DNA from 3 places in the Chryseobacterium sp. Marseille-Q8038 genome. Region 2 is predicted to be linked to each of the others. Evidence: riboswitches for the same ligand, from Rfam matches in the RefSeq annotation. Region 2 holds a riboswitch; each other region holds the start of a gene.

Region 1 (10,069 bases), 680 kb from region 2:
TCAGAATATTTCGCAATCGATGGAGCTCTTGTCTTAGCGGTACCTACCAAGCTGGGACAAGAGTTTTTTTTTGAAGAAACAGATGATAAAAAATCTCTGATTATCTGGGAGGCTTATCATCAGAATACACTATGGTTGAAAGCTGTTATTGATTATAAAACATGGCAGATCTTAGAAACCAACATTCCATCAAGCGCTGAATTTATTACCAAAACCTTGAAAAATGTTCAGCAGCTTTCTCATCAGAAATTCAAGACTGATCTTACCTATCATTTAAAAACAAACCTTCAGTTTCCACCAGACTATGGACTTGGGAGCAGTTCTACCCTTATGAATAACCTTTCAGAATGGGCCGGAATAGACCCGTTTTATCTTAATACAATAAGTTTAGGAGGCAGTGGATACGATATTGCGGTGGCGAAAGAAAAGGCTGCCGTTCTTTTCCAAAGTAAACCTGAAATAAAATATGAAAAGGTTAACTTCAATCCTTCTTTTAAAAATGAATTGATTTTTATTCACTTAAATCAGAAACAGGATAGCAGAGAAGGAATCAATTTTTACAAGTCAAAAAAGAAGTCTCCGGAATTGGTTAATGAATTTTCTGATCTTACAAAAAAAATATTGTTATGTAATGAATTGGAAAATTTTTCTGAATTAATGATGATTCATGAACATAAAATTGCTAATTTTCTTGAAATTTCCACAGTTAAAGAGAAGCTGTTCTCAGATTGCCCTTCTTTTGTCAAAAGTTTAGGGGCATGGGGCGGAGATTTTGTAATGAGTGCCAAATTTGGGGACTATAAGAACTATTTTTGGGAGAAAGGTTTTCCTTCGGTTTTCGAATGGGAAAATATAATTGATTTGTAATCAGCTGATTACAATCCTGTTTTTTTATTTGCCATTCTGACTTATATCAGTATATTTAAACCACCTTTAACAAATAATTAATATTATTTTTGTTGAAGTCAATAAAGAAATAGAAAATATAAGTAAAATGAAAAACACTAAAATCATCCAGGATTTAGAGAAATTGGGGATTAAAGGAAACTATGAAGTAGTGTATAATCCTTCTTATGAAGAATTATACCAGGCTGAAGTTTCTTCTGAAAATCAGGGATTTGAGAAAGCTGAACTTACGGAATCTGGCGCGGTGTCAGTAAAAACAGGAATTTTCACAGGTCGTTCACCTAAAGACAGATATATTGTTCAGGATGATGTTACAAGAGATACAATTTTCTGGGATGGTAAAGTAAACTTACCTACTACTGCAGAAATTTTCGGTTCTTGTAAAGAACTAGTGCTGAACCAGCTTGCTGAATCTAAAAAGATCTATGTAGTAGATACATTCTGCGGAACGAATGCAGACACGAGACTTAAAGTAAGATTTATCGTTGAAGTAGCATGGCAGGCGCATTTTGTTACTAATATGTTTATCCGCCCTTCTCACTATGAGCTTGAAAACTTTGGAGAGCCTGATTTCACAGTAATCAACGGTTCTAAAACAATAAACCCTAACTGGGAAGCTCAAGGATTGAATTCTGAAAACTTCATTATGTTCAACCTTACTGAAAAACTACAGATCATCGGAGGTACGTGGTACGGAGGTGAAATGAAAAAAGGGATGTTCGCAATGATGAACTATTATCTTCCATTAAAAGGTATGGCTTCAATGCACTGTTCTGCTAACGTAGGAGAAAAGGGTGATGTAGCTTTATTCTTTGGTCTTTCGGGTACAGGAAAAACGACTCTGTCTGCGGATCCGAAAAGATATCTTATTGGTGATGACGAGCATGGTTGGGATAACAACGGAGTATTTAACTATGAAGGTGGATGCTACGCTAAAGTTATCGACTTATCTGAAGAAAAAGAACCGGATATCTTTGCTACTATTAAAAGAGATGCACTTCTTGAAAACGTTGTTGTGAACAATGGAGTAGCAGATTATACAGACGGATCAATCACTGAGAATACAAGAGTTTCTTATCCAATTTATCATATCAACAAAATTGTATTGCCTTCTAAAGCAGGTCATGCGAAGAAGATTGTTTATCTTTCAGCAGATGCATTCGGAGTACTTCCTCCGGTTTCCATCTTGAATGAAGATCAGGCTCAATACCACTTCCTTTGCGGTTATACATCAAAACTAGCTGGAACAGAAAGAGGAATTACAGAACCTCAGCCATCTTTCTCACCTGCATTTGGTGAAGCATTCCTTACATTACACCCAACAATGTATTCTAAAACATTGATCGGTAAAATGCAGGAGCACGGAGCTAAAGCTTATTTGGTAAATACAGGTTGGAATGGTACAGGAAAGAGAATTTCTCTGAAAGATACAAGAGCAATCATTGATGCAATCATTGACGGATCTATCGATAACGCTCCTAAAACTCAGGTTCCAATCATGAATCTTGAGATTCCTACTGAATTGCCAAACGTTTCTACAGGTATTTTAGATCCTAGAGATACATATGAAAGCGCTTCAGAATGGGAAGAAAAAGCAAAAGATCTTGCTTCAAGATATATCAAAAACTTTGAGCAGTATTGTGATACTGAAGAAGGTAAGAAATTAGTTGCTTCAGGACCTCAGTTACAGGAACAGACTATCTAATAGCTCTCTATAAACATAAAAAAAAGCCTCATCACAGATGAGGCTTTTTTATTAATATTTTTGACAGTTTTCAATCAATTCATCCTGTTCATCAAGTTTTAAGACTGTTGATTTGATTGATTCTTCAGTTAAATGTTTTATGATCATAAAATGTTTTGCAGAAAAATAAGATTCTTCGTCCAATATCTTATCTAAATACTTTGGAGTAGTGAAAGTCATCCAATATTTTGTTTTGTCAGAAAATTCAATGGTTACCTCTACAGCATCAGATTCAATATTTTCTATTGGATCATCTATGTTAACAGAAATTATTTCAGGTTCATTGTTTAAAGTAAAATAAAAATCAGAATACCATCTCAGTCTTCCTTCGTCATTCCAGATTCTTATATTTTCATCATTTATTTCTTCAACGATATAGGATTTTCTTTTCGTTAATTGCCCGGAATATATGCCAATGCTTTTACAGTAAATCTTATCCTTTATCTTCATAAATTATTCTCTTTGTATACATAATTATCTGTGAGAATCTGTGCTATTTGTGGGAAAATATAGACTGAAAATTACTTCAGGCTCAATAAAGCCAATCTGTACCCATCCATTCCAAAGCCGGATAAAACAGCATCTGTGTTCGCTGCCGTCACAGATTTCTGACGGAACTCTTCTCTTTTGTATATATTGCTGATATGTACTTCTACTTTTGGCTTGCGGATATTCTTTAAACAATCAGCGATAGCATAAGAATAATGGGTAAATGCTCCCGGGTTAATCACTACTGCATCAAAATCATCCTCCTGAAGTCTGTTGATAAGCTCACCCTCAATATTGGACTGATAATATTGTATTTCATGAGACTGAAACTCGGATTTTAAATTTTCCAAATAACTTTCCATGGAAACATTTCCATAAATTTCCGGTTCCCGGGTGCCCAAAAGATTGAGATTAGGCCCATTTATAATCAAAACTTTCATACTATAAAATTAAAAAGTTTTTTCAATTAATAATACAAAAATTAAGGTGTTCTCAAATATTTGTTTCATTGAATTATTAATAATGATATTTATCATGTTTGAATAAATGATAACGGCTACAACTCCTTATTGTAATGAGTTTTATTAAAATTTTATGTTAATTATTAAAAATTTATCATGAAAAATGAATAAGTCTACTTGTTTTGTAGACTAAAAGTTTTTAGCTTTGCAAACATATTTCGATCGGCTTATAAAGAAAGATGGAGGGAACTGACCCCGTGAAGTCTTAACAACCTACCCATTGGGCAAGGTGTTACGTTCAGCCTTTTAAGGAAAAATAAGCATTTGGTTTATCGTATTTATCGATGCCCTTTGCTGACTTTTCTGCAAAGGGCTAAATTTTAATATATGATAAATAAAATTGATTATGATTAGTAAAACTTTATTTAATTCTAAAGCTTGGATACCTCCGGTTGCTGCTTTTTTTCTGGGAATTACCAGTGTAAATGCACAGACTTCCAGGCCGAAAAAAGATAGCCTTCATGAAAAAGAGATTGATGAAGTAGTAGTGGTAGCTTACGGAAAAGCGAAAAGAAATAGCTATACCGGTTCCGTAGCTACAATTTCCAGTGATAAAATCAATAGCAGACCTGTAACGAATATTACGAAAGCATTAGAAGGACAGGTTGCAGGGATTCAGACTACCAGCGCATCAGGCCAGCCAGGTGCTGTTTCCACTATCCGAATCAGAGGAATTGGTTCAATAAGTGCTTCCAGTGATCCGTTATATGTAGTGGACGGAATTCCTTTTGATGGAAATCTGAACTCTATCAGTCCCAGCGATATTGAATCTATAAGCGTTCTGAAAGATGCTACAGCAAGTGCTTTGTATGGTTCAAGAGGAGCAAATGGGATCATCATCATTACTACAAAATCAGGTAAAAAAGGGGAAGCAAAAGTTAATTTTAATATCAGTCAGGGATTCTCCGGAAGAGCCGTTAAAGACTATGAACAGGTAAATACAGATCAGTATTTTCAACTGTACTGGGAAGCATTGAGAAATGGATATCAATCCGGGAAAGTTTCTTCTCAGCAGGCAGCTCAGATGGCAACAGACAACCTTATTTCTTCACTGGGGATTAATCCATATGGGACAGCTTATCCAAAACCTGTAGGTACAGATGGAAAGCTATTACCTGGTGCATCACCACTTTGGAATGATGACTGGAGAGATATCTTGCAGAGAGTGGCTTCAAGAAATCAGGTGGATCTTGATATCAGCGGAGGAAGTGAGAAAAGTAATTATTTCTTCTCTCTGGGGTATCTGGATGATAAAGGAATGGCTATTGAATCAGGATATAAAAGATATAATACCCGATTGAAAATCAATTCTGAAGTAAAAAAATGGCTGAATGTTGGGGTGAACTTAAGTTATACAAACAGTATTCAGCAGGCACCTACTTCTTCGGATTCCAAGGCCAGTAACATCATCAATGCGGCAAGATTTATTCCTTCATTCTATCCTTATTATGAAAGAAATGCTGACGGAACTTATATTTTGGATGCTGATGGAAACCCGGTTTATGATTTTGGAAAATACAGACCCACGAATGCGCTTCAGAATCAAAATGCCGCAGCAACCTTGCCATTAGACAAAAACGAAAATAAAGAGGACAACTTTTCAGGGAAAGGATTCATGGAATTTACTTTCTTGCCGGAGCTAAAATTCAAGACGAGTTTCTCTGTTGATTTGGTGAATTACAACGGACATTATTATTCAAATCCATTATTGGGGCAAGGCGCAGAGATTGGAGGATCTGTGACGAAAACCAATACCAGAACGCTTTCTTATACAACCAGTAATATTCTGACGTATGATAAAAAGTTTGGAAAACATCATGTAAATGCATTGGCAGGTCACGAATTCTATAAATATGATTATCAGACGATTTCCGGAACAAGAAGTCAGTTCTCACTGCCTTACTATTATGAGCCGGATGCCGCTTCTTTACTGGGAAGTTTCAGCGGAAACAGTAATAAATTGAGTTTATTGAGTTTCCTTGGAAAAGTAGAGTATGATTACAACAATACCTATTTCTTATCTGCATCAGGAAGGGCAGACAGCTCTTCGAGATTTGCAAAAGATAACAGATGGGGAAGATTCTGGTCAGTAGGAGGTTCATGGAAAATTTCAAACGAAGAATTTGTCAAAAGTCTGAATATCTTCAATCAATTGACATTGCGTGCCAGCTATGGAGGACAAGGAAATGATAAACTGCTTAGACCAAACGGACAGCCGCTTTATTATGCTTATCAGGAGTTGTACAGATTTATCAGTCTTGGTGGAGAACCGGGAACAACACTGGAAAAAACGTCTACCAATAATGTGAAATGGGAAACCAACCTTAATTTAAATGTAGGATTGGAATTCGCGATTCTGAATAACAGGATTAAAGGAAATATCGAATATTTTAAAAGAAAAAGTCAGGACCTTTTGTTTAATATGCCTGTAGCGCCATCATTGGGAATCAGTGATTATCCGGCGAATATCGGAACCATTCAGAATACAGGATTTGAATTTTCATTATTCACAACACCCATTAAGAATGATAATTTCCAATGGAATGTAGATGTGAATCTGAGTACTTTAAACAATAAGGTAACGAAATTACCCGGAGGTTCTCTTGTGGTAGGAACTAAGCTGTTGACAGTAGGAGGTTCGGTATATGACTTCTTTATTCCGGAGTGGGCTGGAGTTGATCCAAGCAATGGAAAGCCTTTGTGGAAAACAGTTGCTACCGATGCAAGCGGAAATTCAGTAGAAGGAACGACTTCGGAATATTCAAAAGCCACAAAGTTGTTACAAGGTTCAGCCTTGCCTAAACTGACAGGAGGAATCAGTACCAGTATCACCTATAAGAATTTTGATTTTTCAGGATTACTGACATTCAAAATCGGAGGGAAAATTTTAGACACCGACTATACTTCCATCATGCATAACGGAAGTGCGGGAGGACGTGCGTGGAGCGCTGAAATGCTAAACAGATGGACTCCGGAAAATCCTTATACAGATGTTCCTGGATTAAGTACAACAACGAATAACTGGACCTCAACATCTTCAAGATTTCTTTACTCCGGAACGTATGCAAGACTTAAAAATGTAAGCTTAGGATATACTCTTCCTGAGGATTATTTTGAGAAAATAGGACTTAAGAAATTCAGAATTTATATCCAGGCAGAAAATCTTCTGACCTTCTATAAACATAAGGGAATGGATCCTGAACAGGCTTTGGACGGAACAACATATTACAGATATCCGGCAATGAGAACAATTACATTTGGTCTTCAGGCAACTCTTTAACCTTTAAAATTGAAACAATGAAACAATTAAAATATATATCATTTGCGCTCATCGGATTTTTGTCACTGTCAAGCTGTGAAAGTGAGCTAGATACAGCTCCGACTGATCAGGCTAGCAGTGTAGAGGTTTTCAAAACAGCTGAAAGTGCAGAAACTGTAGTAAATGGTACGTGGGCAAAATTTAATAACGACGGAACAACGTATGCCAATATCGGGTATTCCACAGTTTTAAGAGCCAGTGATGCGATGGGAAGCGATGTGGCTGTATTGACTAATAAATATGGTTTTGCTTCAACCTATGCATTTACTGAAATGGTAAACAGTACAGCAAGCAGACCTTTATTTATCTGGACGATGTTGTATTCTACCATTAATAATATGAATAATGTGATCACAAGAATTGATGGAACGGAAGGCAGCCAGGAGAAAAAGAATCAGGTGAAAGGTCAGGCAAAAGCATTACGTGCTTTCTGTTATCTGAATTTGGCAAGCTTTTATCAGTTCAGCTACCTGAAAGATAAGTCGGCTTTGACAGCTCCAATTTATACTGAGCCATCCACAACAACTACAGTAGGGAAGAAGAGAGCAAGTCTTGAAGAAATTTATACTTTGATTAAAAGTGATCTTACTGATGCAGATAACCTGTTGAAAACTTATACGAGAAATAACAAAGATAAGATCAACCGTGCCGTAGTGAATGGACTTTTGGCCAGAACTTACCTGAATACCGGTGAGTGGAGTAAAGCTTCAGCATCTGCAAAAATTGCAAGAGAAGGTTTTCCACTGATGGCTCCGGAAAAATACAAAGATGGCTTCAATGATATCAATAATGCAGAATGGATTTGGGGACACGGGCAGACGCAGGAACAGTCTGACGCAAGTTATGCTTTCCATTATCTGGATGTGTCTTCATCAGGAAGTTATTATTACAGCTTTATGGCGGATCCTTACTTTAAAGATCTTTTTGATAGTAATGATATCAGATACCAGTTGTTTTCATGGGACGGGCAGAAAGGAAGAGAAGGATTGCTGAGGTATGCTAAGTTTAAATTTAAACCAACCCTTATTGCAGATATCGTTTATATGAGAGCTGCTGAAATGTATCTTATTGAAGCTGAAGCTGAAGCCAGAACTGGAAATGTCTCTCAGGCGGTAGCTGTTCTGAATCAGCTGAAATCTGCCAGAAATGCCAATCTTTACGCTGGATCATTATCACAGAATGCGGTAGTAGATGCAGTTCTTATCGAAAGAAGAAAAGAATTATTTGGAGAAGGATTTTCCCTTTCAGATATTATCAGAACACAAGGAACGGTAGTAAGAAAACCATTCGTAGATGCTGATGGTAAACCTATAAAAGTTCAGATCACTACACCGGAAGGTACCGTGAAAACAGTAGATGGTAAAGGGCATTCTGTTCTTGATTTCCCGGATAAATCTGCTTTTGTGCCTAACAGTAACTATTATTTATTCAGTATTCCGCAAAGAGAATCTGAAAATAACCCGAATTTATAAGAGGGCATACTTATAATTAGATTTGATTTTTAGCCACTGCTTTTGCGGTGGCTTTTTTTATTTTAAAATAAAAGATAGTTTAAGTATAAATAATAAAAACCACCCTTACTAAAGAGTGGTTTATGTTTTTTAATAGAATGGAGATTTTATATTTAAAAGTTAAGTTTATCTATCTGTTATTAAGGGGGTATTGTTTATTTTTTTAATAACCATTGGTTGGTGAGAGCTGGTTTCCATCCTTTAATTTTTCCTATCTTAACAGAGTCTTCTTTTGAAAAAATATAACAATCAAAATACATAATACTGTCACCTTTTATAATATAGCATTGATTACTATTTGAGAATTTTCGGAAATAAAATTGCTTTTTAATACTATTCAAAACAAAATCTGAATTTCTAATACTGATTCCATCATCTTTGGAATCAGTATGTATATTTAAATATAGGGATCCACCTTTTATTCGAGAAATATCATATATCTTTCCTTTCATTTCCATAGGAAAATAATCGGATTTCATTTCATCAGTGAATGAGGTTGAATGATTATAAATTATAATACTAATAAACAATAATACGAAAACTATGTATTTGATATTCTTCATTATATTCGGATTAATCCATATGTTTTTCTGATCTGTAATACACCAAAGAATCAAAAGTCTTTAAGAACTTTTTAAATTTTTCACTTTTTATACGATCAAAATTTTCCTTTTCCCCAATGAAGAAACGATACTGTACAGATAAGAGCCTTTTGTTGGTTTTAATTTTAATCTTATGCGGTAGGTAAATGGAATGTGCCCTTTCCCCAATTTTTGTAGTGTTGTCAATCAGGTAGAGCTGATTCTTCTCAAAACTTTCTTTTAAAATAATCCAATCCTGCTCTGTAAGTTTGAATCGGAGGGTATCTGAAGTATCCGGTTCTGTATATAATAGGGTATTATAAATATCCGTGCCTTTAAGAGTTGACAGGTTTCTGTTTTCTGTTTCAATGGAAATGTCCTTGGCCAATACTTCTTTTTGTTCACAGGATGATATGATGAAGCAAAGGCAAGCTGTGAAAAATATTTTTGATGTGAACAGACTCATTCAGATTAATAGAGGTATTGGAACTAGTAGTTTTGTGAAATACAAAGCTAACAAATAATAATTGGAATGGTATTTTATTAGTTTTGATAAGAATAATAATCTATAAAACAACCAAAGCTTTTACCCATTTTAGAAAAAATCTCTACCTTTGTAACAATGAAACTCTTAAGATGGATACTTGCATTTTATTTCATGGCGTTATCATTGATGCCATGTGAAGACACGTCCCATCCGTTGAATTCAGGAGATAATAAGATCTCATTAAGTATTCATGGCGTTCATTCTACAGAAAAAGGAGATATCTGTTCTCCACTGTGTGCATGCAGCTGCTGTCAGATGACGGTTTCAGCATTTAAAATGGATCCTTTATTGGAGATTCCTGAGCAGATTCCTGCTTACTTTTCGAAGAAGATCTTATTTCACAAAAACGACTTTGCTTACCAGATTTACGACCCTATCTGGCAGCCTCCTAAAATTTAATTTTTATTGACTTTTAGAAAGTTATGCTTTCTAATATTTAACTGTGCTTGAA
Region 2 (10,069 bases):
GAATCCTGAAATATTTCCTTTTCCGGGAAGTGTAATTTCTCTGATCAGTTTTCCTGTTTTATCAAACTGTTTTACCTGATCTATAGCATCAATCATATAGGTTGCAAAGAAATATCCTCCACCTGTAGAAATTCCTAACACGTTTTCTGTTTGTGGAATTACATCTTTCCATGTTGCAGGAGCCGGGTTAGTGATAGTTGTTTTCACAAGACGCATATTCGGGGCATCTTTATCAGTAAAAATGAAAAGATCATCACCTTGTGTATCTACAATGCTGGCATTAATGTCAAATCCGCTCATAATTTGTACAAAGTCACCTCCTTTTTTAAGGTCTTTTATGTACAATTCATTACCATTTGTAGCATTAGCTGCAGAGATAATAAGGTATCTCTGGTCTTGAGAAACGCCTGCACTTAAGTATCTTCTTGGGGTTTTATCACCTCCGAAAATCAATTTATCTTCAGATTGTTTTGTCCCCAGTTTATGAAAGTATACTTTATGTTTATCTGTCATTCCCGAAAGTACAGTCCCTTCTTTAGGTTTGTCGTAGCTGGAATAATAGAACCCTTCATCTCCCTGCCATGAAATTCCGCTGAATTTTACATCCAGTAAAGTTTCATCAATCTGCTTTTTGGTAATTGCATCAATGATAATGATCTTATTCCAGTCGCTTCCTCCTTCAGAGATAGAATAAGCAGCAAGGTTTCCTTTTTTGTTGAATGAAAGGTTGGAAAGTGAAGTTGTTCCTTTTTCTGAAAATTTATTAGGATCTAAAAATACTTCTGTAGCATTGGTCTTATTGTTTGTTCTATACAAAACAGACTGAGCCTGCAATCCATCGTTTTTAGAATAATAGGTGTAATCTCCTTCTTTGAAAGGGGCTGAAATTTTTTCATAGTTCCAGATATCCTTCAGCTGGCTTTTGATTTTATCCCTGAACGGAATTTTAGATAGATAATTCTGACTGTAAGCAACTTCTTCATCTACCCATTTTTTTGTAGGTTCAGAATCATTTTCCAGATCTCTGAATGGATCGGAAACAGCGCTTCCGAAATAGGAATCTGTCTGGCTTCCTTTTAGTGCTTTAGGATAAATCATTTTCTGAGAGTAAAAAGATGCTGAAAATAATACTCCAGCTGTTAACAATATAGGTTTAAAATTCATACTGATCGGTTTTTCTCAAAAATACGCAAAGTATGTGAAATAAAAAAAGTCCCGTTATATTGGGACTTTTTTATGTATTATAGGATATTTCAACTATTCATTGGCACCGAAGCTTTCAAAATAGAAATCGGTAAGGTTGCTGACAATCTCATCCGGACTTCCATTCCAATAGTATATTTTATCTCCTTCTTTCAATTCATATAAAGTAAAGTTTTGATCTGTTGTTACCGTTTTATCGGCATTTTTAAAATCCTGAACTGCCTGAATTAAATATTTTTTCAGATCCTCAGTTTTTATTTTATTCAGATCACCTTTTGGACCGGAAGTCAGTTTGGAAGGAACCAGGAAGCTTACAGCATAACTAATTTCTGCAATTTTTTGCCCTTCAACATATTCATTAGGAACTACTTTTACTTCTTTGACGTTAAGTTTTCCGGTTTTAAAATTCCCAAACATTGCGGTGAAGTAATCTTCTGCTTCTTTTTTACATGCTGCAGCTGTTGCTTTAGGAAAAGCTGAAAGAAAATTATCTACGCTTCCATTGATCATTTCCTTTGAAGTTTCTTTAAAATCCACCTGATAAGCGGTTTGTCCATCTACTGTAGGCTTTAAATAATCATTGAGTTTATTCAATGCTGCTTCATCATTGTTCACGAAAGTACCAAAGAAGAGTTCAAAGGCTTCTTTAGGTTTCTTTACTTCCGTCTGAGCCATCAGTTGCTGTCCCATCATGGTAAGCAACAGCAGGAAAATAATTTTGTAGTTTTTCATAGTGTATATTTTGTTTTATTATTTGCAAAAACAAAGCCCCTGAAAAGTCAGAGGCTATATTTTTATGTATTGATAATTTTAGTAATTTTCTTCTTCCCCCTTCATTTTCTCTGCATTTTCCGCCATGATTACGGCATCAATCATTTCAGAAATATCTCCATTCATATAAGCATCAAGGTTGTACATAGACTTATTGATTCTGTGGTCTGTAACTCTTCCTTGCGGGTAATTGTACGTTTTAATTTTTGCAGAACGGTCTCCTGTAGATACCATAGATTTACGTTGTGCAGCAATATCTCCCTGTACTTTCTGTAATTCGATATCGTATAATTTTGTTCTTAGCATTTCCATTGCCAGCTCACGGTTAGCCAGCTGAGAACGGGCTTGTTGACAAACCACTACCATCCCGGAAGGTTTGTGGGTAAGCTGAACTTTAGTTTCAACCTTGTTTACGTTCTGACCACCGGCACCTCCTGAACGGGAAGTCTGCATTTCAATATCTGCAGGATTCAGTTCAAAATCTACTTCTTCAGCTTCCGGTAAAACAGCAATTGTAATGGCAGAAGTGTGTACTCTTCCCTGAGATTCTGTTTCAGGTACACGCTGCACACGGTGAACTCCGGATTCAAATTTCATGATTCCGTAAACTCCTTCTCCTTCCACTTTCATGATCAATTCCTTGTATCCTTTTGCAGCTTCGTTGGAATCTGTTACTTCATGTCTCCATCCTTTTGTTTTAAAATACATGGTATACATTCTGTAGACGTCCTCTACGAAAATAGCAGCTTCATCACCTCCAGTTCCGGCACGTAATTCTACGATAACATTTTTGTCATCTGCAGGATCTTTAGGGATCAGTAATACTTTCAGTTCTTCTTCCAATCCTGGAATTTTAGCCTGAGCTTCCAGCTTTTCTTCTTTAGCAAGATCTACCAAATCTCTGTCTGAACCGTCTGCAATAATTTCTTCAGATTCTGCAATACTGTCCAGCGCTCCTTTGTACTGATCGTAAACTCTTACAATTTTTCCCAAATCACTATATTCTTTGTTCAAAGAAGAATATCTTTTTTGGTCTGAAATGACATCAGGCTGTATAATAAGGTCTGCAACCTCATTATATCTTTGTTTTATAGCTTCTAATTTTGGAATTAATGATTTAGACATTGTAGAAATTTTGTGGGTGCAAAGATAAGGATTATTAAGTCAAAATTAAAATTCCGAATCATCATAAATTTTTGAGCATTAGGGATAAAGGGAGCAAAATGAAGAAAATTCCCAATTTCCCAATTATTTATCCGTCTTTCTGTATCACTAAAATGTACTTTAATATCTTTTAGAAAGCCTTCTGTCAATCAGATATAAAACAATTCCCACTGCAATAATTCCCAATCCTATCAAGCTTTCTTTAGGATTATGGATAAAAGTAAAATAAAGAATATAGATGCTGAACAATAGAAAAACGGCTGGAAAAATATGAAAAGCATTAGATTTAAAGATTTTTCTGTCTTTTTTCTTAAGAAAGAACACGGTAGAAATTGCCAGACTGGCAAAAAGCTGTAAAATAAAAGCTGTATAGACAAAGATCTCTTTAAAACTTCCTGTCAGAATAATAACAGAGGCAATCACTGCATGAGCAAAAATGGCTCTTACCGGAATTCCTTTTTTATTCCCTTCGGATAAGGGTTTCCAAATGTAGGTATGTTTTGCAAAAGCCTGTGTTAACCTCGAACCTACCCACAGATACCCGCTAATTGTTGCTATCAATTGCAGGGCAATAAAAACATTGACAATCTTTCCAAAAGCAGGTCCCAACATATTGACAGCAGCTTCTCCCATCACATCTTCTTTTCCTGCCAACTGGCTCACAGGAGCATGTTTCAGCATAATATAATTCACCAGAATATAGCTTACCGTCACGAAAACAGTTCCTATAATAAGAGATTTAGGAAGGTTTTTCTGAACATCCTTTATTTCTCCTGCGATATAAGAAGCTGAATTCCAGCCTGTGTAAGAATAAGTTACAAATACCAGAGAGGTAGCAAATGCAGGAAGCATGATTTCATTCTGCCAGCTGTCACTGAAATTGAGACTGTTCCCAATCTGCGGTGAACCTGAAATTCCTACTCCAAGAATAACCAGTACAATAATGAATGCAATCTTAATGAACGTAAAAAAGTTATGAAACCTACTGGATGTTTTCAGGCTAAATGATAATGCAATGGCAACCAGAAATATTGCGGCAATGGCAAACCCATTTCCAAAAGAATAATCGAATACGGAAAGGTATTTCGACATTGCCAATGCTGCCAGCGCAACCGGAGAAGAAAATCCAATGATAAGTGAAATCCAGCTTATCAGATATCCGAATATCGGATGATAGGTTTCTTTGAGGTAAATAAAATCGCCCCCGTTTCCTTTAAAATGTGAACCTAATTCGGCATAGCAAAAAGCCCCGAACAAAGCGAGAATTCCTCCAATACTCCAAAGCAGGAAAATGCTGTAGGTATTGGTAATATCGGACAACTGAAATCCCAGGGTTGTAAAAATCCCGGTTCCGATCATATTGGAAACAACGATAGCGGCGGCTGTTTTCCAGCCAATCTGATGTGAAGCAGTACTCATTTAATGATTAAAAGTTAAAATTAAGTCTTCCAAAGAAATAATTTCCCAGTGTTCCCATCTGAACCGGCGCGTATTTGAATACTCCATAATATGAATTTTCATAGATCTGGCGATCCGGGAAGACATCAAATACATTATTGGCTCCTACTGTAAAATTGATGTTTTTTGTGATGTCATACCCGACACTGATGTCCGTAACGACCTTCGGAGAGAATTCCTGAACGCCTCCAAATGGATAACCATCTCTTATTACTTTACCAAAATAGGTATTTCTTACGAGAAAATTGAACTTTCCTATTCCATAATTCAAGCCTAATGAAGCTTTTGTTTTTGGAGACAGGGTTTCAATGATGTTGATCTGATCCGGGCCAAAGAATTCATTCTGAGGAGTTCCTAAGTTTTCCGGAAAATGAAAGTCTGTGATTTTTGTTTCTGTATAGTTTCCGGCAAGATTAATATTTAAATTTCCGCTTCCAAGAATCCAGTCATAAGAAACTACCACATCTACTCCTTTTGTTTCAGTATCAATGGCATTTGTAAAGAATCTTCCGCTTTCTACGTTAAACTGATCCAGTCTGGGATCGGTAATATTGCTGGTAATTACAATCCTGTCTTTTACTTTTATCCAATATCCGTCTACCGAAATATAGAGTTTGTTTAAAGGTCTCAGGGTAAATCCAGCGCTTGCATTGACAGAGGTTTCCTGTTTAAGCTTATCAAACCCAAGAATTCTGGCTGCTTCGCTATCATTTCGGAAAATCCCTTTGGTTACAATTCCTGAACCGGAAGTAGAAATGTCGGCATAAGAGTTATTAAAATACTGCTGTTGAAGGGAAGGAGCTCTAAACCCTGTTCCTACCGCTGCTCTAATTGCATAATTTTTTACAAATTCATATCGTACTGCTAATTTCCCATTCAGGGTATTTCCAAAATCTGAATAATTTTCAAATCTGGCAGCAGCGTCAATATTGAGTTTTTTATCCAGATCATAGGAAACATCTGCATATACTGCCGTGGAATGTCTGTCTTTTTTCAGTGCATTGTCTGGAGAGAATCCGATAAAAGATTGAGATCCGCCTGCTCCAAGCACCGTTGATCCTTCGGTGGCAACATTTCCGTTGATGTCATATTGGGTATAAGAAGCTTCATCACCGGGTTTGATCTGATATTGTTCCAATCTGAACTCTCCCCCGAATCCGATATTAAAACGGTTTATCTTTTTGGAAACATCAAGATTAATCGTATTTTGAAGGAAGCTGTGTGCTCCAGCATAAAAACGGGTTGGTGAATTTGCTCCCAGGGAAGCATTATTGGTATTGCTAACATTGTAATTGAAGGTATTGCTTCCGAATGTATTGCTAAGGTCAAAAAACCAGTCACTGACATTATATTTTACTCCTACAGCATAGGAGACATCATATACTTGTGATCCGAGATTTGCCTGAAACCCGTTCGGATAAATGGATGAAACCACATTAGACGTTTCGCTTGGAAGTCTTCTGAAACCAAACCCTTTTCCTTCTTTGATACTGAAACCTCCGAAAGAATAGATCTTAAATTGATCATTAAAAGGATATTCTGCATTGAAAAACAACTGTCCCTGTCTGATCTGGGCATCTCCGATCTGAAAATTAAAATCGTCACGGGTTAGTCCTCGTTCTTTAATCTTTGCATCATCCGCTGCTCTTGCCGCTTCGGGATCATCAGCAAATGCATAGGCAAAATTATTTCCAAAAATATCCAGATCATGATTTTGAGTTCGTGTTGTTTTTCCTCTATGGCTTAATTGTAGGGAAAGGTTGATATAACCCTCTTTTTTTCCTAATGAAGTCCCATAATTGGCTCCTGCCTGATAAGTATCCCCATCATTTCTCCCAGTCAATCCATACGTAAGACTTGCTGAGGCTCCCGTATTTTTTTTAAGAATAATATTGATCACTCCTGCAATGGCATCAGAACCGTATTGTGCTGCAGCTCCGTCTCTTAACACTTCTATTCTATCAATCGCAATGACCGGAATTGTACTTAAATCTGTTCCTACAGATCCATTTCCAACCGTATTCTGATAATTAACTAAAGAGGTGGAATGTCTTCTTTTTCCGTTAAGTAAAATCAGGATCTGATCTGGTCCCATTCCTCTTAAGGTTACAGGATCAATATGCTCTGTTCCATCAGAAGCAGACTGTCTCACTGCATTAAACGATGGAATCACATAGTTCAGGAGATCCTGAGCCGTCATTTGTGGAGAACTTCTTTGTATTTTGTCAATATTAATAACATCTACAGGAACTGGTGTTTCCAGTTTTGTTCTTTTGACATTTCGGTTTCCGACAATGATGATATCTTCTATTTCTTTGCCTTTCTCCTCATTCTCCTGAGCAGCGACTAACATTGCCCCAAGCAATAATACAGCTGTGCTTAATTTTTTCATTTTTGTTCTTGCCAATTAATAATACGAATCTGACGGATCTTTCCGCAGATACACAAGACTTCAAGAAATGGAATTCATATAGAATATTGACTTCACTTATCTCCCCCTCCGGGTTGGAATTAGCACCTTTACACTTCTGGAACCGTGCAGGTTGCTAAGGTTTCACCGGGCCAAATCCCTCCACCTTTCTTGATAAATCTACTGCAAAAGTAGACTATTTTTTTAAATATACAAAAAAGCAGATCTGCTGTACTGCAAATCTGCCTTTCATTATTTTATAGAACTTGTGGTAAGTTTTATTTTTGAAACATTAAGATGATATTAAGGTGATAAGAGTATTAAGATAAGCTTCGTTTTAAGCTTAAAATTCAGAATGATCCATCTTAACGATACTTTATTTCTTAAATCCTTCTTAATGGTTTTACATATTCAACATTTTTTATAAGTCTAAACAGCTTGATAATTTGTTTTTATTTGATCATCATCTTTTGAATGGCAATTCCTGTATCCGATTTCAACTGTACCAGATAGGTTCCCGGTGGATAACTTATTTTCGTTTCATGTGTACCGTTTTCTTTATTCAGCTTGAAAGAGTCCAGCTTTTTACCCGTCATATCAAAAATTAAAATTTCTCCGTTTTTTGCTTTATTGAAAATGAATCGAGCGATTCCGTTTTGTATCGGATTATCTGCAATCTGAAGAGACAATTTGTTTCCTGTATTGATATCTATTGTTGACAAAGCACCTGCATAGTTTCCAAATATTCTGAATTCTCCAGGCTGTAAAGTAATCGGAGTTGTTGTAGAAGCCACATTCAAAATACTATCATCCATCAGATTCTGCCACTGCCCTGTGTAAGGGAAATAAGGCACCACATTTTGGGAAGAAGTAGTATAATTGGCTAATACTACTATATTTTTTATTCCAGTTGTAATTGCTGCATCATACACGTAAATTCTTGTGATCAGCCCATTTGGATCATTCGTAAGGTTATTGGATTCTATACTGTAAGTTTTAGATTTAAAAACCTGATGGGTATTTCTGATATTGATTATTTTAGCCCATGTATCATAAACTGCTTTTCTGTTTGCATTGGTATCATATCCTAATGTAAATGCAACAGGTTTCTCATCTGTTCTGCATCCGCTGTCGATAGTTCCGTTAGCACATCTGTTGATGCTGAATTCGTATCCCAATTCTCCAAACTGCCAGATCATTTTCGGACCGGGAATGGTAAAGAACGTAGCACCGAAAGTTTTCATCCTTTCAAGAGATGTATTCAGGTTTTTAACATCGTAGCTCCCATTAGTAGAACCATAGGCAAGGTTTTTAAACATCAGCCTTTCTTCATCATGGCTTTCTCCATATCCTACAGCACTCATATTGGTAAAGCCATGAAGACTGTGATTCATACGGTCATAATTGCTGTTTTCCTGATACCCCATTGTATTCTGGTTGTAAGGTTCTGTCTGCTTATTCCAAAGCATAACACCTTTTCCTTCTGCGATCCTGTAGTTTGCCCATTGCTGTTCCTCTGCATCAGTTCCCAGATGTTCAAAAATCATGTAAGAATTCGGGTCTATTGCCCACTGTCTGTCAGCATAATGTTTCATGATATCTACTCTGTCCTGTTGATAAGCATTGGTACAGGCTTCATCATTTTCAGAACAGCTTTGGGTAAATCCTTTTGTTAAATCCCAACGGAATCCGTCTATGTGATATTCAGTCAGCCATTGCTGAAGACATCTTTCAACGTAATATTGCGTTGAAGGACTCGTATGGTTAAAATCATTAAATACATTGTACGAATGTTTCGGAACCTGATTAAAATAAGGGTTGTCTGGCGCAACATTTCCATAGCCATCACCATCAGGATCTACATTCCACAGTCTTACCAAAGGTGAACGTCCCGTAGCGTGATTAAACGCAACATCAAGAATAACAGCAATACCATTCTGATGGCACAGGTCTACAAATTCTTTGAATTTTTCAGGAGTTCCATAAGCTTTGTCCAATGCATAATGGAAAGATGTATTGTATCCCCAGGAAAGGTTTCCGTCAAATTCCATGATCGGGAGCAATTCTATAGCATTGATTTTTAGATTTTTTAAATAAGAAATTTTATTAATCAATGACTGCCAGTTCTTTTCCTGTGTAAAGTCTCTCAATAATAATTCATACACTACCAGATCTTCTTTTGCAGGTCTTTGGAAATTGGTTATCTGCCAGTTATAAGCCGCTTGCCCTGTTTTAAATGTTGACACTTCAAAACCCTGTCCGGCAGGAAATGCAGGTAAGTTTGGATAGGTAGAAGCCGAAATCCACGGATCATCATAAGAAGATAATATTTGTGGTGAATAAGGATCTGCTACTTTTCTCAAATCATTGGTTCTGTATTGGAAAGTATAAAGCTGTTGAGGGGTAATCCCGTTGAGCTCAATCCAATAAAGATCCGGGTTTGTGGTATCTCTTTTCATTAAATAAGAATCATTCACTGCCCAGTTATTGAAACTTCCGATGACATGCACAAAGTTTTTACCCGGCGCATATAAAGCAAGTCCCACTTTGGTCTGATCTGTCGGGTGATAATTGATTCCCTGTTTAATCCAGTTAGGTATTGCTTCAGAAACTACATTTCTCGGAACCTGTAGGATAAACGTTGCGGTTTTAGAATTAGATCCCTGTGTAGCTATAAGCTCCATACTGGCATCCTGAGAAACAGTATAACTATAAGAATAAGATTGTGAAGGCGTTGTTGTTGAATTTACAACCGTTCCGTTGGCTTTTAACTGAAATGTAGCATTAACATTAGAAGTAGCCGTAATATTGATAGAATTCCCCACGGGAACAGAAGTTAAACTATTGGCCAGCGGATGGGTAAGACTTAAGCTTAAAGTACCTACGTTTACAAAAATATCCGGTGAGGTCTGATGTGATCCTGTTTTATCTTTTAATAAAAATCCAAACCTGCCAATTCCTGTTCTTCCGAAAAAGGCTGTTGGAGTAAAAGTAAGCGAGTAACTGTCTGTACCTGCATTATAATTCAGTTTATTTACATCACTTGAATTGTTCCAGCTGCCA
Region 3 (10,069 bases), 830 kb from region 2:
TTATAGATATTATTATGAGCGGCTTCATGAATTAAGTTTAAATAAATTAAAACCAAAAAAATTCCCATTAAAACAAAACTCAGAATGTAGATCCAATGCTTTTCGGCATTCAAAAGGGCCAGGAAATACAACCCGATATAGACCAATGGCAGCACAACCGCTTTGATCTGAATGTAGATATCTCTGTTCTCAGAAATGGCTTCCACTCTCTGGTTTACTTTCTTTCTCAGCTCATTAAATAATCTGATATCTTCCGAATCTTTTAAATAAATTGGCTTTTCCATTATATTTAACTTTGTGGTTTACATAAAGTTACTATTTATAATTTAGCCTTCATTCTTGATTTTAATTAAAAAAATCTATCAAATCACACAAATTCCTTCAATTTCCTTGGTGGATATTGTTCTACCAGATCCGCAATTGCCTTAATATGCTCAGGTGTAGTCCCACAGCATCCTCCGATAATATTGATTAATCCTTTTTCTACATATTCTTTGATCTGTCTTGCCATATCTTCTGGAGTCTCATCATATTTTCCGAAAGCATTGGGTAAACCGGCATTCGGATATGCTGAAACGTAGAATTCTGAATTATGCGCCAGTGTTTCAAGGTAAGGAGTCAGCTGATCTGCCCCCAATGCACAGTTAAAGCCTACACTTAATAAATTCAGATGGGAAACTGAGATCAGAAAAGCTTCTGCCGTTTGTCCGCTCAATGTTCTTCCTGAAGCATCGGTAATCGTTCCTGACACCATGATTGGAATTTTGATTCCTCTTTCATCCTGTAGTTCGTCAATAGCAAACAAGGCTGCTTTTGCATTCAGGGTATCAAAGATGGTTTCTACCAACAGAATATCTGAACCACCATCCAGCAAAGCTTCACACTGCTGCTTGTAAGCCACTCTCAATTCTTCGAAAGTGATGGCTCTGTATCCCGGATCATTAACGTCCGGACTTAAACTTGCCGTTCTGTTTGTTGGTCCGATAGATCCTGCTACAAATCTCGGTTTGTCCGGATTTTTTGCCGTGTACTCGTCACAGGCTTTTCTGGCAATTTTTGCCGACTCATAGTTCAGGTCATATACCAATTCTTCCATGTGATAATCTGCCATCGCAATGGTAGTTCCTGAGAAAGTATTGGTTTCAATGATATCAGCTCCTGCTTCCAGGTATTTCTTATGAACTTCTTCAATAGCCTGAGGCTGCGTCAGAGAAAGCAGGTCATTATTTCCTTTCACCGGATGTTCCCAATCCTTGAAACGTTCTCCACGATAATCTTCTTCTTCAAACTTGTATCTCTGAAGCATAGTTCCCATCGCACCATCAAGAATTAAAATTCTTTCAGACAGAGCTTTATATAATTGTTCTGAATTTTTCATTTTCTATCAATTTATAGTTTATAAATCCGCTCACCAGTTTTTTACATAAGAGGATTTTTTTATTGATTATTTCAAAATCTTCTTTAGAAATATAGTGTTGGTCTAAAGCCAAATGGAATTGAGCTTCCAGTTTATAAAGAGATTTCCCGGCCATATGCAGAAACTGTAAAGTATCTTCAGGAACCTGTGTTCTACTTCCTTCCGTTATATTGAACGAAACTGAAGTTGCCATTCTTCTTATGTGACTCGTTAAAGCCAATAATTCTTCTTTAGGAAAATTTGCAGTAAGAATATAAGTTAGAGTAACCAACTGTCTTCCTTCTCCCCAAATTACTAATTCTGTGTAGTTTCTATCCATTTGGCTCTATAAACTGTGAACGATTAATTAATCTAAAGCCTGTTTCAGATCTGCAATGATATCCTCTACATTTTCCAGCCCTACTGAGCAACGAACCAATCCTGCCGTAATCCCTACTTCATTTCTTTCTTCGTCTGAAAGTTTGGAGTGGGTTGTAGATGCCGGATGGGTAACGATCGTTCTTGTATCACCTAAGTTAGCCGACAGTGAGCACATTTGTATCTTATCTAAAAAGTTTCTTCCGCCCTCTATTCCGCCTTTGATTTCAAATGCTACGATATTTCCTCCAAGCTTCATCTGCTTTTTGGCTACTTCGTAACTCGGGTGAGATTTCAGGAATGGATATTTTACTAATTCTACGTTGGGATGGCTTTCTAAAAACTCTGCTACCTTCAATGCATTCTCACAGTGTTTTTCTACACGAATAGACAATGTTTCAAGGCTTTTTGATAATACCCATGCATTAAAAGGAGACAATGCAGGCCCTGTATTTCTTGCGAAAAGATAAATTTCTCTGATCAGGTCTTCTTTTCCTACTGCTATTCCTCCTAACACTCTTCCCTGTCCGTCAATCAGTTTTGTTGCGGAGTGTACAACAATATCTGCACCATATTTAATCGGCTGCTGAAGGTAAGGTGTTGCAAAACAGTTATCTACAATAAAGATAAGATTATGTTTTTTTGCAATCTGCCCGAAGAACTCCAGATCCAAAATTTCAATCGCCGGATTGGTAGGCGTTTCAAGATATAAGATCTTTGTATTGGGTTTAATATATTGTTCAACATTCTCAGCATCTCCTGCTTTGAAATAAGAAGTTTCAATATTCCATTTCGGGAAATATTTGGTAAACAATGTGTGTGTAGATCCAAAAACTGACTGGCAGCTTACGATATGATCTCCGGCATTCAGTAGGGCAGCAAATGTAGAATAGATGGCTGCCATTCCCGTTGCAAAGGCATATCCGGCTTCTGCACCTTCCATTTTAGCTATTTTATCTGTAAACTCTGTTACATTCGGATTGGAAAAACGGCTGTATAGGTTTTTAGGTTTTTCTTCGGCAAAGCTTGCTCTCATATCCTCTGCATCCTGGAATATAAAACTGGAAGTAAGATATAATGGCGTAGAATGCTCATCAAACTGAGATCTTTCAGTCTGAGTTCTTATTGCTGATGTTTCAAAATTTTCCATATAGTTTTAATTGATTTACCAATATAGCAGTCTAACAATGTACCAATGAAATTCTTCGCTTTGCTCAGAATAACGACAGCAATTATTGGTAACCTGATACATTATCAGATTGTTATATTAAATATTATTTAGTTTCACTTACTCTTAAAATATCTCCGAATACCCCTCTTGCTGTTACCTGTGCTCCGGCTCCGGCTCCCATGATCACAATCGGATTTTCTCCGTAACTTTCTGTATAAATTTCAAAGATTGAATCTGAACCTTTCAGCTGTCCTAATGCTGAAGTGGCAGGAACAGAAATCAGTTTCACATCCAGTTCTCCTTTGTCTTTCTGCAGATCACCATGTAAATCACCTACATATCTCAGCACATGACCAGGCTCCTGATTTTCTTTAATTTTCTGGTATTCTTCATCCAATTCATCCAATCTTGAAAGGAATTCTGATTTTGAAACTTCAAGCAGGCTTTCAGGAACCAGATTTTGGATATTGATATCTCCAAATTCATTGATTAAGTCCAGCTCTCTTGCAAGAATTAATAATTTTCTTGCCACATCATTTCCGGATAAATCTTCTCTTGGATCCGGTTCTGTATACCCTTTTTCCAAAGCTTCGTTGATGATGGTTGAAAATTTATCGTCTCTCAAAGAAAAATTATTGAAAACATAGCTCAATGTTCCTGAGAATACTCCTTTGATTCTTGTGATATTTTCTCCTGAAAGGTGTAATAACTTGATGGTGTCAATTAACGGAAGACCAGCTCCTACATTAGTTTCATACAGATAACGTCTGTTGTTTTTGCTTAACGTATATCTTAGTTTTCTGTATTCCTCAATAGGAAGGGTATTGAAAATTTTATTGGAAGAAACCAAATCGAATCCGTTTTCTGCCAAAGCGTGATAGTTTTTCACAAAATCCTTACTTGCAGTGTTATCCACAACGATCAGGTTTTCTAATTGATTTTCATTGGAGAAATTAATCAATTCTTCAACGTTAGATGGGTGTTGTGCCGTTAAGACCTCATCGCCCCAATTGGCATCAAATCCTTTTTTATTGAAGGCTATTTTCTTTGAGTTGGCTACAGCAACTACTTTAAGATCTATTTTTTTACGTTTCTTAATTTCTTCTGCAGATCCCAAAACCTGTTCTATCAAAGTCTTTCCTACGTTTCCGTGACCAATAATTGCCAGATGAACTGTTTTTGGTTTTTTGAAAATTTCAGATTCTATGATATTTCTTGTTTTTTCATCCTGTGAAGAAGTCACTACGATGTTGACTCTGTTTTCTCCGGCTACCTGATTCAGCAATAATGGGAAAACATTGTTTCTGGCCAGTTCAGCAAAGACTTTATTGAAATCTTCTGCTACAAAACCAATCACAGAAACATTATTGATACTATAGATCTGAGAAACTTTTCCAGATTTTCTTTCTGTTTCGAATTCATCAATAAGGCAAGCAACTGCTTTTTCTGCATCATTTTCGTGAACCAAAATAGAGATTCCGTTTTCTATAGCTTGTTGAGAAATTACTCCTACACTGATACGCGCTAAAGTAAGCGCCTTAAAAATACGTCCGTCAATCCCGATTTCTCCAAGGAAATCTTCTCCTTCAAATTTGACGATTGATCTGTTCTTCAAAAATTTTATTTCGTTAGCATTTTTCATTACTTCTGTAAAATGTTTTTTATGATATTATTTAATTGTTGATATTCCATTAGGAAGGCATCATGCCCGTGTATAGATTGGATCTCGTGATAAGAAACATCCTTATTTTTCTCTTTTAAGTTTTCAAAACACATTCGGATTTCAGAAGCCGGGAAGAATAAGTCTGTATCTACGGAGATCACGTGCATTCGTGCCTGTATGCTCTCCAGTGCTGTTTCATCAGCATTGATATTCATCAGGAGATGATTCATCAGCTTGTATGCCTTTAAACTAAACCTTCCGTTTAATGCATTACCATGATAAACCAACCAGTCTTCTGATTCCAAGCGTTGATTTTCCTTATTATATTGGTTTTGAAATCTGTCATTGAGTGATTGTGGAGTTCTGTAACACAACATGGCATGAATTCTTGCTTTCTGTAATGGTTCTTCTTTATCATTCAATAAGAATTTCTGAACCAGACATTGGGCATGCAGCCAATCGTGTGTTCTGTAATCACAGGCTATGGGAATAAATATTTCTGCGAGATCCGGCTGCTTGGCAAGCATTTCCCAGGCAATCCCTCCTCCCAGAGAACCTCCAATAATGGCATATATATTTTTGATATGTAAAGCTTTAAGCCCTTTCAGAAATATCGCAGCGATATCTGAAGTAGTGAAATCTTCATAGTCTTCAATTAAAAAATTATCATATCCGTTTCCGGGTATATTGAAACACAGAACAGTGTATTGATCAGTATCAACAATCTGATTTTCTCCTACCAATTGTTTCCACCAGCCTTTTTCTCCGGATACATTTGAGTTTCCGGTAAGAGCATGGTTGATTAAAATGATAGGGGCTGTAAACAGATCTTTCCCAAAAAGCTGATAGCTTAATGAGATATTGTATTCCTTTTGAGAATAAGTTTGATACGAAAGATTAATATAGTTTAGTTCTGTTTTCAATTCTATTAAATTTTAATACAATTGAAAATGCCACAGGAAATGGCTGAAAAGAACTTCAGTAAGTTATCTGTCCAAAATAATTTTGGTAGAACGTAGCACCTTCTTTGCTTGCACAAAGGGTTGCTAAGGTTTCATAGGGTCTAATCCCTCAACCTTTCTTGATAACATTTTCAATATTTGAATGAACGAATGGTGCAAAGGTAGTTCTTTTCTTTTAATTTCAAAAAAAAATTATTTTAATATTTTTAAAAGCCCTTAAACACAAGTATTTCAAGACTATATTAATAATTATTCAGATGAAAAAAATTGGAATTACTTCTCAAAAAAACTAACTTCGTATGGAAAAATGATGAGATATGACCGCTGAAAAAGAAAGATTACAAGATACCAAATGGAAAAACTGGGGACCTTATGTAAGCAACCGGCAGTGGGGAAATGTACGCGAAGATTATAGCCCAAACGGAAACGCCTGGAATTTTACCAATCATAATAATGCTGAAAGCTACACTTACCGCTGGGGAGAGGAAGGCATCGCCGGAATTTCTGATGTAAAGCAGCTGTTCTGTTTTGCTTTTTCGTTTTGGAATAAGAAAGATAAAATGGTAAAAGAACGATTCTTCGGATTGAGCAACCCTCAGGGGAATCATGGAGAAGACATCAAAGAAATCTTTTATTATCTGGATAATACACCTACTCATAGCTATATGAAGATGGTATATAAATACCCGATTAATGAATTTCCTTATGATGAGCTCGTTGCAGAAAACGGAAAACGCAGCAAGAAAGAGCCAGAGTATGAAATTTTCGATACCGGAATTTTCGATAATGATGAATATTTTGATATTTTCATCGAATATTGTAAAGCGGATCACAATGATATTCTGGCCAGAGTAACAGTCTGCAACCGAAGTCAGCATGCTGCCCCTATTCTTGTGGCTCCTACTGTATGGTTTAGAAACAACTGGAAATGGGGATACAATACTTATAAAGGAGAGCTCAATACTTCTCACGACGGAAGTATCAATATTGGACACGACAGTATTTCAATCAAGAAACTGTATTCCCGAAATTCAAATGCACAAAGTGTATTTTGTGACAATGAAACCAATACTCCTAAGCTTTACGGAGCTCCCCCATCTGAAAACACCTATTTTAAGGATGGAATTAATGATTATATTATTCATCAGGGAAACACTGTAAATCCTGAAAAAAGAGGAAGCAAAGCTGCTTTTCTTGTTGATGAGATTATTGATGGCGGGGAATCAAAAGTTTTTGAGTTCAGGCTATGTCCTGATGAAGCAGATAAGCCTTTTGAAAATTTTGACTCTATTTTTGAAACCCGTAAAGCGGAAGCCGAAGAGTTTTATAAAGGAATTCAGAATGATACCGTTAACGAAGATGAAAGAAATGTTCAGCGACAGGCTTTTGCAGGGCTTCTCTGGAATAAGCAGTTCTATCATTACAATATCGGAAAATGGCTGAAAGGAGACCCTAATTTGGAAGCTCCAAGAAACTTCAATGAATATGTAAGAAATACAGAATGGAATCATCTTCATAATAAAGATATTATTTCCATGCCTGATAAATGGGAGTATCCGTGGTATGCTACATGGGATCTGGCATTTCACTGTGTGCCTTTCTCCATTATAGATGCAGAATTTGCCAAAGGACAGCTTTTGCTCCTTACCAAAGAATGGTATATGCATCCTAACGGACAGCTTCCTGCTTATGAATGGAATATGAGTGATGTAAACCCGCCTGTACATGCGTGGTCGTGCTTCCGTGTTTTTAAAATTGATGAAAAAAATAATGGAAAACCGGATTTACTATTCTTAGAAAAAGTATTCCAGAAACTGCTTCTTAATTTCACCTGGTGGGTAAACCGAAAGGATAAGAACGGAAAAAACATCTTTGGTGGAGGATTTCTTGGTCTTGATAATATCGGAGCTTTTGACCGGAATATGGAATTAAAGGATGGCCAGCATCTTGAACAGGCAGACGGGACAAGCTGGATGGCGATGTATGCATTGAATATGATGCGTATTGCCATGGAACTGGCCCAGTATTATCAGGTATATGAAGATATGGCTATTAAATTTTTTGAGCATTATCTTTATATCGCCGAGGCCATGGAAAACCTGGGTGAAAGCACGAAAGGCCTGTGGAATGAAGAAGACGGATTTTTCTATGATGTTCTGCAGCTGGGAAATGGAGAAAGCGTTTCTTTAAGATTAAGAAGTATTGTAGGTTTGATTCCTATGTTTGCTGTTGAAATTGTAGATCATCATTTACTGGAAAAAATGCCGAATTTCAAAACCAGAATGGAATGGATTCTAAAAAATAAACCGGAACTCACCAAACTGGTCTCCCACTGGGATGAGGAAGGACATGGAAGAAAACACCTGATGAGTATCCTTCGAAAAAACAGACTGACAAAGGTATTGACCAGAATGCTGGATGAAAATGAGTTTCTAAGTTCTTACGGAATTCGGGCAATGTCTAAAGTATATGAAGAAAATCCTTTTGTATTCTCTGTACACGGATCAGAAAATATGGTGTATTATACTCCTGCAGAAAGTGACAGCCGGATGTTTGGCGGAAACAGCAACTGGCGAGGGCCCATTTGGTTTCCTATCAACTTCCTGATTGTAGAAAGTCTGCAACGTTTCCATTTTTATTATGGAAATAGTTTAAAAGTAGAATTTCCAACCGGAAGTGGTGATAAAAGAAATCTTGATGAAGTGGCTCAAAACATCAGCAAAAGGCTCTGCTCCATATTTTTAAAGGATGAACATGGGCAAAGGGCTTTCAATGGAGGTAATCCAAAGTTCAATTATGATGAGCATTTCAGAGATTATATCACCTTCTTTGAATATTTTCATGGAGATAACGGCCGTGGTGTAGGAGCTTCTCACCAAACAGGATGGACTGCTACTGTGGCGAAATTGATAAAACCAAGACTTACCTTCTAAATGAGTAATCAGTAACAGGTAATGAGTAATAAAAAAGCCGGATGATTCATCCGGCTTTTTCTATTTTTAGATAAGAGATTAAATTTTCTCTCCGTTTACATAGACTTCGTAACCGATTTCTACATTGGGTTCTAACGTTTTGGATACGGAACAGTATTTCTCAAAAGAAAGTTCTGCAGCCTTTAATGCTTTTTTAGGATCAATTTCTCCTTCTAAAAGAAACTTCACTTTAATAGATTTAAAAGGTTTTGCCTCATCTACCTGTACTCTTTCTCCTTCTACTTCTGCCTGAAAACTTTTGATATCCTGACGCTGTTTCTTTAATATTGAAACCACATCAATTCCGCTGCAGCCTGCTACTGCCATCAGTACACTTTCCATTGGAGAAACTCCTTTTGCTCCCGGCTGGGAAGTATTATCCAAAAGAATGGAATTCCCTTGTGCATTGGTACATTCAAATAAAAAGTCGTCGTTTATTCTGTTAAGTGTAATTTTCATTGCTTATTGCTTATTGCTTATTGCTTCTACAAAGTTATAAAATTCCTCTCGCTTTTATCTCCAGATATTTATTGATAACATCAATATTCAAATTTTCCGGAAGTGTATATACAGTATAAATTCCATATTTGCGGAGTTCCTGAATGATCAGTTTCTTTTCAAATTCGAATTTTTCAGCAATGATCTCATCATAAATTTCCTGCATATTTTCAGGATTTTTGTTGATCAGCGTCTGCAGTTCTGAGTTTTTGAAAAATACAACTACCAGCAAATGGTTTTTAGCAATTCCCCGAAGATATTTCAATTGTCGGTTCAGTCCGTCCAACGTTTCAAAATTGGTAAAAAGCAGAATTAAGCTTCTTTGATTGATAGAATATTTTACATCCTGATACAAACGGTTGAAATCACTTTCAAAGAAATCTGTTTTAATATTATAAAGAGCTTCGGAGATTTTTTTCAGTTGTCCGGATTTATTATCAGCGGCAATTTTATTTTCAGCTTTTTTAGAGAAAGTCATCATACCGGCTCTGTCACCTTTTCTTAAAATAATATGAGATAAGGCCATCGTGGCATTGATAGAATAATCCAGTAAGCTTAATCCGTTGAAAGGCATTTTCATGGTTCTTCCTTTATCAATCAACATAAAAATACGCTGCGATTTTTCATCCTGAAACTGGTTGACCATTAAACGATTTGTTTTAGAGGTTGCTTTCCAGTTGATTGTTCTGATATCATCTCCGGGTACATATTCCTTGATCTGCTCAAATTCCATAGTGTGTCCCAGCTTTCTGACTTTTTTGATTCCACCCAATAAAAACTCACTTTGAATCGCCATGAGTTCATATTTTCTGAGATGAATAAAAGACGGATAAGCAGGCAGCATCGCATCTTTCTGGAAAATGAATCTTTTTGAGATCAGTCCTAATGGGGAAGATGCATAGATATTTAAGCCTCCAAAATTATATTCTCCCCTTTCCTTGGGCTCCAGTGAGTATTGAAAGAATGTATTTGCTCCGGAAGCAATTTGTTTTTCAATCAAAAAATCTCTTTTCTGAAACTGGAACGGAA

What was found. A riboswitch is a leader RNA that binds a small molecule or an ion and turns the genes downstream of it on or off. The one in region 2 is predicted to bind S-adenosylmethionine.
Region 1: linked by a shared signal. The riboswitch ahead of ACWPWS_RS23580 (SusC/RagA family TonB-linked outer membrane protein) and the one ahead of ACWPWS_RS20510 (TonB-dependent receptor plug domain-containing protein) in region 2 are both predicted to bind S-adenosylmethionine.
Region 3: linked by a shared signal. The riboswitch ahead of ACWPWS_RS24295 (alpha/beta fold hydrolase) and the one ahead of ACWPWS_RS20510 (TonB-dependent receptor plug domain-containing protein) in region 2 are both predicted to bind S-adenosylmethionine.

What each region holds. Positions count from the first base shown of each region.
Region 1 covers NZ_CBCOPN010000002.1:2,119,328-2,129,396, forward strand. Annotated here, with positions in the region: gene ACWPWS_RS23560 (GYDIA family GHMP kinase) at 1-867, shown strand, start outside; gene pckA (phosphoenolpyruvate carboxykinase (ATP)) at 995-2,611, shown strand; gene ACWPWS_RS23570 (hypothetical protein) at 2,663-3,100, opposite strand; gene ACWPWS_RS23575 (type II 3-dehydroquinate dehydratase) at 3,172-3,579, opposite strand; SAM riboswitch class I at 3,825-3,923, shown strand; gene ACWPWS_RS23580 (SusC/RagA family TonB-linked outer membrane protein) at 4,007-6,940, shown strand; gene ACWPWS_RS23585 (RagB/SusD family nutrient uptake outer membrane protein) at 6,958-8,451, shown strand; gene ACWPWS_RS23590 (hypothetical protein) at 8,646-8,948, opposite strand; gene ACWPWS_RS23595 (hypothetical protein) at 9,064-9,459, opposite strand; gene ACWPWS_RS23600 (DUF6660 family protein) at 9,694-10,017, shown strand.
Region 2 covers NZ_CBCOPN010000002.1:1,436,656-1,446,724, forward strand. Annotated here, with positions in the region: gene ACWPWS_RS20490 (prolyl oligopeptidase family serine peptidase) at 1-1,164, opposite strand, end outside; gene ACWPWS_RS20495 (hypothetical protein) at 1,258-1,935, opposite strand; gene prfA (peptide chain release factor 1) at 2,014-3,099, opposite strand; gene ACWPWS_RS20505 (APC family permease) at 3,259-4,557, opposite strand; gene ACWPWS_RS20510 (TonB-dependent receptor plug domain-containing protein) at 4,565-6,988, opposite strand; SAM riboswitch class I at 7,082-7,187, opposite strand; gene ACWPWS_RS20515 (alpha-amylase family glycosyl hydrolase) at 7,459-10,069, opposite strand, start outside.
Region 3 covers NZ_CBCOPN010000002.1:2,262,410-2,272,478, reverse strand. Annotated here, with positions in the region: gene ACWPWS_RS24320 (fatty acid desaturase family protein) at 1-284, opposite strand, end outside; gene ACWPWS_RS24315 (homocysteine S-methyltransferase family protein) at 368-1,378, opposite strand; gene ACWPWS_RS24310 (four helix bundle protein) at 1,353-1,736, opposite strand; gene ACWPWS_RS24305 (O-succinylhomoserine sulfhydrylase) at 1,764-2,924, opposite strand; gene ACWPWS_RS24300 (ACT domain-containing protein) at 3,049-4,587, opposite strand; gene ACWPWS_RS24295 (alpha/beta fold hydrolase) at 4,587-5,531, opposite strand; SAM riboswitch class I at 5,592-5,699, opposite strand; gene ACWPWS_RS24290 (MGH1-like glycoside hydrolase domain-containing protein) at 5,888-8,503, shown strand; gene ACWPWS_RS24285 (OsmC family protein) at 8,582-9,001, opposite strand; gene ACWPWS_RS24280 (DUF58 domain-containing protein) at 9,036-10,069, opposite strand, start outside.